2 regions of the Teredinibacter franksiae genome follow, and region 2 is predicted to be linked to the other one. Evidence: predicted binding sites of a transcription regulator. Region 2 holds the regulator's gene; the other holds the start of a gene.
The links. The regulator sigma-54, encoded in region 2, starts transcription at its own class of promoters, with help from an activator protein. The targets are predictions, from matches to a motif close to TGGCACANNNNTTGCNNT.
Positions count from the first base shown of each region.

Region 1: the regulator sigma-54 is predicted to act here: its motif matches at 1,619-1,636, upstream of H5336_RS02875 (flagellar basal body-associated FliL family protein).

Region 1 covers NZ_JACJUV010000001.1:725,152-728,791, forward strand. Annotated here, with positions in the region: gene fliN (flagellar motor switch protein FliN) at 1-45, opposite strand, end outside; gene fliM (flagellar motor switch protein FliM) at 38-1,036, opposite strand; gene H5336_RS02875 (flagellar basal body-associated FliL family protein) at 1,045-1,581, opposite strand; gene H5336_RS02880 (flagellar hook-length control protein FliK) at 1,836-3,311, opposite strand; gene H5336_RS02885 (Hpt domain-containing protein) at 3,395-3,640, opposite strand, start outside.
Region 2 covers NZ_JACJUV010000001.1:3,445,409-3,449,048, forward strand. Annotated here, with positions in the region: gene rapZ (RNase adapter RapZ) at 1-767, opposite strand, end outside; gene H5336_RS14695 (PTS sugar transporter subunit IIA) at 870-1,322, opposite strand; gene H5336_RS14700 (RNA polymerase factor sigma-54) at 1,526-3,064, opposite strand; gene lptB (LPS export ABC transporter ATP-binding protein) at 3,209-3,640, opposite strand, start outside.

The DNA.
Region 1 (3,640 bases), 2.7 Mb from region 2:
CCACTCATCAGCCATGCCCTCCTGGTCTACATCATCTTCACTCATGACCGTCTCCTTCCTCAGGTTGTTGAGTTTTCGGCCGGTCGATCAGGCCCAATATTTTTAATGCAAGGTTTTCGTTACTCTGCCCCAATAGTGCTTCAAAAACAGGTACGCCATTCGCCGTAGCGATATGCATTTCCGGCATGGTAATCGGTACAATATCGCCTTCTTTTAAATCGACAATATCGCGCAGGCTAATCTCTCGGGTAATAACGTCACACTCTAAGTCTACCCGGGCATGCATAACATCCTGTCGCAGGGCTCGCACCCAACGTTCATCGCGTTCATCGGTATCGGATTGTAATCCCGCGTCGAGTACTTCGCGTATAGGTTCGACCATGGAGTAAGGCATGGTGATATGCAGTTCACCGCCACCACCGTCCAATTCAACATGGAAGGTACTAACCACTACAACTTCACTAGGGCTGACAATATTGGCCATTGAGGGATTAACTTCTGAATTAATATATTCGAAGTCGATTACTTTTACCGCTTTCCAAGCTTCACGCAAATCAACAAAAACCTGCTCTAGTACCATTTGTACTACGCGCAACTCTGTCGGGGTAAATTCTCGACCTTCAATTTTGGCATGACGGCCATCACCACCAAAAAAATTGTCGACCAGTTTAAATACCAGTTTTGCATCAAGAATAACCAACGCCGTTCCGCGCAAGGGACGAAACTTAACCATATTCAAACTGGTTGGAACATAGAGCGTATGAACATATTCACCAAATTTTTGGATCTGTATGCCGCCAACCGATACGTCGGCCGTGCGCCGCAAAAGGTTGAACATGCTAATGCGGGTATACCGCGCGAACCGCTCGTTTATCATTTCCAATGTGGGCATTCGCCCACGGACAATACGATCTTGACTGGTTAAATCGTAGGCACGTATACCACCGACATCCTGGTCTCCATCGGTATCAATATCACCGTCATCAACGCCGTGTAGTAACGCATCAATTTCGTCTTGTGAGAGTAAGTCTTGCACGCTGGCTCCTACTGCATTACAAAATTGGTGTAGAGCACTTGCTCAACACCCGGCTTGCCAATTTCTTCCTGCATAATTTTTTGTAATTCCTGCAGGCATTGTTGGCGTAGTAACTCCTTACCCTCAGCCGTTTGAATTTCTTCGTAAAGCTGGCCGCCAATTAGCATATTGAGTCCATTCCGTATTTTAGGCATATGCAACTCTATAGCTGATATCACATCGTTTTCCCGAATCATAAGGGTGAGTTCTGCCTGGAGGTAACGCTGCCTTCCTTTAACATCAAAATTAACCACCAGGGCAGGTTTTAACGGGTAGTAAATGGCTGGCGATGGCCGTGCGGGAATCGGCTCTGCGTCCTCGCCTTCTGCCTCAACGTTCGCCGAAGGCGGGCTAAAAATTTTGATTGCCGCCAAGGTGCCCCCTACAGAGATTCCAGCAATCACCAAGGCCATTACAATCAGTAAAATAAGCTTCTTTTTACTGCCCGATGGCGGCTTCTCAGCGCCTTCGTCATCTTCATTTTCCGTTGCGTCATCTTCTGCCATGTCAAACTTCCGTCTTATTCAGCCGGTTATAACCACGTGAGCAAGAGATATGCCAAGCTCTTGTCGCACTCCTATGGATAAATGTAGTTGCTGAAAAAGGAATTAGCTGGAAATTACAGGAGAAAATGAGCTCATGGGGGAAACACTGGCCGAAACTAGGGTGGCTGCAGCACACCCTACAAAAAATTAAACGGTATTCAGCGATAGTGATTTAGGCTAGGGAGCTATAGAAAGCCTACAGGAAGCAGGTCGTATCACGCGTAATAGTCAATGCCTGTACTGGCGGTGAAGTGCACCTGATTGACTGTTGATTCAGGGTTTTCTTCAGGTTCTTCATCTGCAGATTGAGCCTGGCCACCCATATCAGCGTGTTGCTGATCATGATCTTTTTGATCGGAGACATCGACATCAACCAGGTGCATACCCTGTTGATCACACAGCTCTCGCAAACGGTTAGCCGTTGCATCTAAGGCTTCGCGAACATTCCCCTGAGCCGAGACAAAACTCACACTGACTTGGTCATTCTGAACGTGCACGCGCACCTGAAGAGGCCCAAGTTCAGGTGGGTCTAGTTGAAGATCCGCGGTTTGAATATTCTGTGCGGCCATCATTGCCGTGCGCTCGGCTACCATGCCCGCCCAATGCGGTTTGCCAAATGTAATATTGACGGGAATTTGTACACGCGAGCTTGTCAGGCTTTGCGATTCCGTTAAAGCAGCCGGACCAAAACCAGCGGCTGCCGTGGGCTTTGCCGCTTCCAGTGACAATTTGGTGTCTGCAAATGCTTCGACAACGGGTTTTAAATCTTGAAGTTGGGCGGACTCTGACTTTAAGGGTCTTCCGAGCAGAGAGTCTAAGGTGACTAACGATGTTTTTGCCTCGGTGTCGACCTTCACTGAAGCTCCATCCGTCAATTGTCCGTCACTTATAAGTGCAGCTTTACTGAAAACATCGGTAGCCGTCAGCGCCGTACGAAGCTGTAGCTCATTGACCTCTGCATCAGGAACTCCCAGCACTTGAGTAAAACCCGGTGGGCGCAGGCCAATTTTATCAAGGCCTCCAGCCTGAATTGCTGCGGGCATAAACCAAGGGATGTCGGCTACCTGCTGGCTTCCAGCCACAGATAATGGGTTACTACCGCGCAACAACGCGTTACCCAAACTGGCCACCGGCTCTAAGGGCGCATACTCCATACCGGCGGCCACACCCACGGCTGGAATTATTTCCTCGAGTTGTAGCGACTGATCATCGGCTAAAACTTCACCCGCCAAAATAGCCGTAACACCAAGGTCATCTCCTACCGACCCAGGCAATCGCAAAGGGTCAACCTCTGCCATCACCGTATCCGTTAACGCTGGCCCGGCTTCCAGCGATGGTTGTACACCGTCATTTACGGTATCCCTCTTCACATGCCCGCCAACTGCTGGAGCTTTGTAATCCTCGTGTATTTCATCCACTGACGGAGGGGGCGATGTCGCTTGAAATTTTGCTTGGTCAACGGTATCCGACTTTAACGGCTTGTCGGTGCTTTTTTGCCGGTCCCGTTGATCGGCCCTAGCTTCGCGCCGATTTTGCTTTACCTCCCTATGAAACTCGTCTTTAAAACTGGATTTAGCTGATGATGACTCCGCCTCACGATTGGCCGATGAATCATAACTTCGCAGATCATTGTGCCGAGGTTCATGGGCGGAAAGCTCAAGGCTACCCATAAGATTGGAAAGATTGTGCATAAGACTGCCCGCCTGCCTGTATAACTTAGTTATACCGTTGGGACAGCAAAGGTTATGCCAGAGAGCTGAAGGCCCCGGCGGGTCTAGAGGAGGCTATTAAGTTTTTGTTTCACGGCGGCAAATTCTTGCTCTATAGCGGAAAAAAGTTGCTCTATGTCTGCGTCGTCTTCCGCTTTTGCTTTCGACTCCAGTTCGCCACAGAGCTTTGCTAAACCATTAGCGCCTATATTGCGGCTACTACCTTTAACGCCATGGGCTTCATGGTTGATCACGCTAAATTCGCGCACGGCTATAGCCTTGCCGGCATTACTTAGGCGCTGCTCACAATC
Region 2 (3,640 bases):
CAGCCGCCGGTACAACCGATGCCAATACTGAGATAGCTGCGGTTATTGCTTTCGAACTTTGGAATCCATTTTTTAATAAAACCAAGAATGTCGGCAAACATCTCTTCGACCTCCTGCTGGCCGCCGAGAAACTCAATAACCTGAGGTTCAAGCCCAGTGTGGTCGCGCAGTTGGGTGCTCCAGAAGGGGTTGGGCAGGCAGCGAACATCGAAGATAAAGTCAACATCTACGGGCACACCGTATTTATAACCGAAGGATTTAAACATGAGTGCTACGCCTTTACCGTTTTTACCTACCACCAGATGTTTGATGGAACTGCGCAGTTCGTGCAGGCTGAGGTGAGAGGTGTCAATGGTAAAGTCTGCCGCTGCGGCCATGGGTTGAAGTATAGCTTTCTCTTTCTCGATAGCTTCGTTAAGGCCAATAAACTCGTCGGAAAGAGGGTGGCGACGCCGTGTTTCGGAAAAGCGTTTAAGCAGCATTTCACGCGAGCTATCGAGAAATACGATCTGGTACTGTTTGCGGTCGATAGGGGCGCTGGCAATAAGTTCGCCGAGCTTGCCGAGGTCGCTATAGATATTGCGTGCGTCAATGCCGATGGCAAAGCGCTGGCTATCGGCGTTGGGTGCGGCGGCTATTTGCTCGATAAGGGCCGGTAACAAGTTAACCGGTAGGTTGTCGATACAGGTGTAGCCTTCGTCTTCAAGCAGGTGTAGGGCCGACGTTTTACCGGATCCAGATCTTCCACTGATGATAAGCAGGCGCATAAAATTCTTCCGGGAAAGTTGTTCGCTGGGTAAGTGTAATACTGGTGCGCTCTTCGGAGCGCTTAGACCCGACGGGCTGAGCCATAGGCTTGGGCTCAGTTTTTAGTTTACACCAGAAGCGATACGAAACAATTCTTGATTGTTGTGACAGGCCCTCAGGCGCTTTGCGTAGCTTGGGTCTTGCAGGTTTTCGGCAAGGCTCGAGAGGGTTTGCAGGTGGGCGTCTTCAGCGTTCTCGGGCACCAGCATGGCAAATACTAGGTCCACGGGCTCACCGTCTACGGCGTCGAAGTCGATGGGCTGCTCGAGGGTAATACAGGCGCATAGGGTTTCACCCCCGGTGGCAAATCGGCAGTGGGGTATAGCAATACCCTGGCCGATACCGGTTGAACCCAAGCGTTCCCTTGAAACGAGGCTCTGAAAAAGCGCTGTCTCGTTGGTACCTTCAATGGCGTGGGCAAAAATGCCAGCGAGATTTTCTAGCAGGCGTTTTTTGCTGCTGTCGCTTGTGGCGGCTTTGCAGCGATCTTCGGAAAGGAGTGACGAAATCTGCATGGTGATTCGATTGCCGGTGATGTCCGTATTAATATTAGATGAGGTTTAAGTCTTTTGTGCAAAGCGATTGCTTTGTTGAGCAACTCATCGAATTGGCGCGCATTCTACCAATAATCCGTGATCTTCCAAGAGTTGGGAGCTGGGGAAATCAAAAAAAGAGTAAATAAAAATTTAATCACTTATTCAAGGTGTGGTAAATGGCTTTACACCAGCCGCTTTCGTTCGTTGGAAGGTGGTATGTGTAGCGATTCACGGTACTTGGCAATTGTGCGTCGGGCCACCTTGATTCCCTGCTCGCCCAGTAGCCCTGTGATTTTTGAGTCGCTTAGGGGTTTGCGTGCATTCTCTGCGGCCACCAATTTTTTAATGATGGCGCGAATGGCTGTAGATGAACACTCTCCGCCGGTATCGGTGGCAACATGACTTGAAAAGAAGTATTTCAGCTCGAAAATACCCTGGGGGGTGTGCATGTATTTTTGTGTGGTTACCCGAGAAATGGTGGATTCGTGCATTTCCACTATTTCGGCAACATCGTGCAGCACCATGGGCTTCATGGCTTCTGGGCCGTAGTCGAGAAAGCCCTGTTGTTTTTCGACAATGCAGGTGGAGACTTTTAGCAGGGTTTCGTTACGGCTTTGCAGGCTCTTTAAGAACCAGCGAGCTTCCTGTAGGTTGTCGCGCAGGAAAGTGTTGTCGGCACTGGAGTCCGCACGCTTTACCATCGATGCATAGCCGGAGTTAATGCGAAGCTTGGGGGCGATGTCGGGGTTAAGCTGCACAACCCAACGATTATTGACCTTGCTGACAAATACATCGGGTACTACATATTCGGTATCGTCGCTGCCAATGGATTCTCCGGGGCGTGGATTTAGCCCTTGGATGATACTAATGGCCGCTTGCAGTTCGGGCTCTTTGAGCCGAAGCTTGCGCATAAGTTGCTTAAAGTCGCGGCTTGCGAGCAGGTTCAGGTAGTCTTTTACCAGTGCGCGTGCATGGCTGATATCGGGGCCTTCAACGCCTAGCTGGTTCAGCTGGATAAGCAGGCACTCGCGGATATCTTGGCTGAGTACGCCCGGAGGATCGAACTGCTGCACGCGATGAAGTACGGCGAGAATCTCATCTTCTTCGAGTTCTTCATACTGTGTCATCAGGCTGGTGAACAGCTCTTCAAGCGGTTGCCCGAGAATACCGTTGGGCTGCACGGCATCGATGAGGGTTTCGGCAATTTCTCGGTCGAGGTCCGACATGGGGGTGAGGTTGAGTTGCCAGTGCAGGTGATCCTGCAAGGTTTCGGACGTGCCCCGGCGGGACTCAAAATCGTAATCTTCGCTGTCGGGTTTAGCTAGGCCGGAACCTGATGGCGTAGGTTCGTAAATGTCGTCCCAGCTGGTGTCTACCGCGAGGTCTGTTGGAATGCTGTCTTCATTCCAGTCACCGTCAGGCTTGTCGGCAAATTCCTCCGCGCTGCTGGTGTCATCGGCGCTCGCCGTGGTATTAGCTGCTTCGGTGTCCTGCGAGGTGTTTTGGTTGTCTGTTGCCGGCGGTGCTTGTTCGTTCGCGTCGTTTGTCGCTGGCGCCTCTTCTATATCGTCCGACGTTTCGAGCATTGGATTGGAGTCCAGCGCCTCTTGAATTTCGACTTGCAGGTCCAGCGTCGAAAGTTGCAGTAGGCGAATGGCCTGTTGCAACTGTGGTGTCATCGTAAGTTGTTGTCCCAGTTTTAGCTGGAGAGATTGCTTCATAGGATGAACTGCGAACGTGTAGTGAGTAAAGGGTTACAAGTCGTAGTTTAGTCTTCGTATTCGAGACGCGCAATGGTTTTTAAAAGCAAGGAATATGCCGGTTTGAAGACCATTTTAAGGGGGTTGTCAAGGAAATCTCGGGGATTATAGGGTGAAATGTTTACCTAGGTACACTTCTCGTACTTTCTGGTTGTTGAGTACTTCCGCTGCTGCACCTTCGGCAATAATGTGGCCCTCAGAAACGATATACGCCTTCTCACAGATATCCAGTGTTTCTCGTACATTATGATCGGTAATGAGTACGCCAATGCCGCGCCCTTTTAGGTGTTGAACAATTTGCTTAATGTCGCTGACAGAGATGGGGTCTACGCCGGCAAAAGGTTCGTCAAGCAGGATGAACTGTGGTTCTGTGGCTAGGGCTCTGGCGATTTCAACGCGCCTGCGTTCACCGCCAGAAAGCGCCATGCCCAGGCTGTCACGAATGTGTTGAATGTGGAATTCGTTAAGTAATTGCTCCATGGCGGCAATACGCTGTTTGCGGTTAAGCTCTGAACGGGTTTCTAGAATAGCCATAAT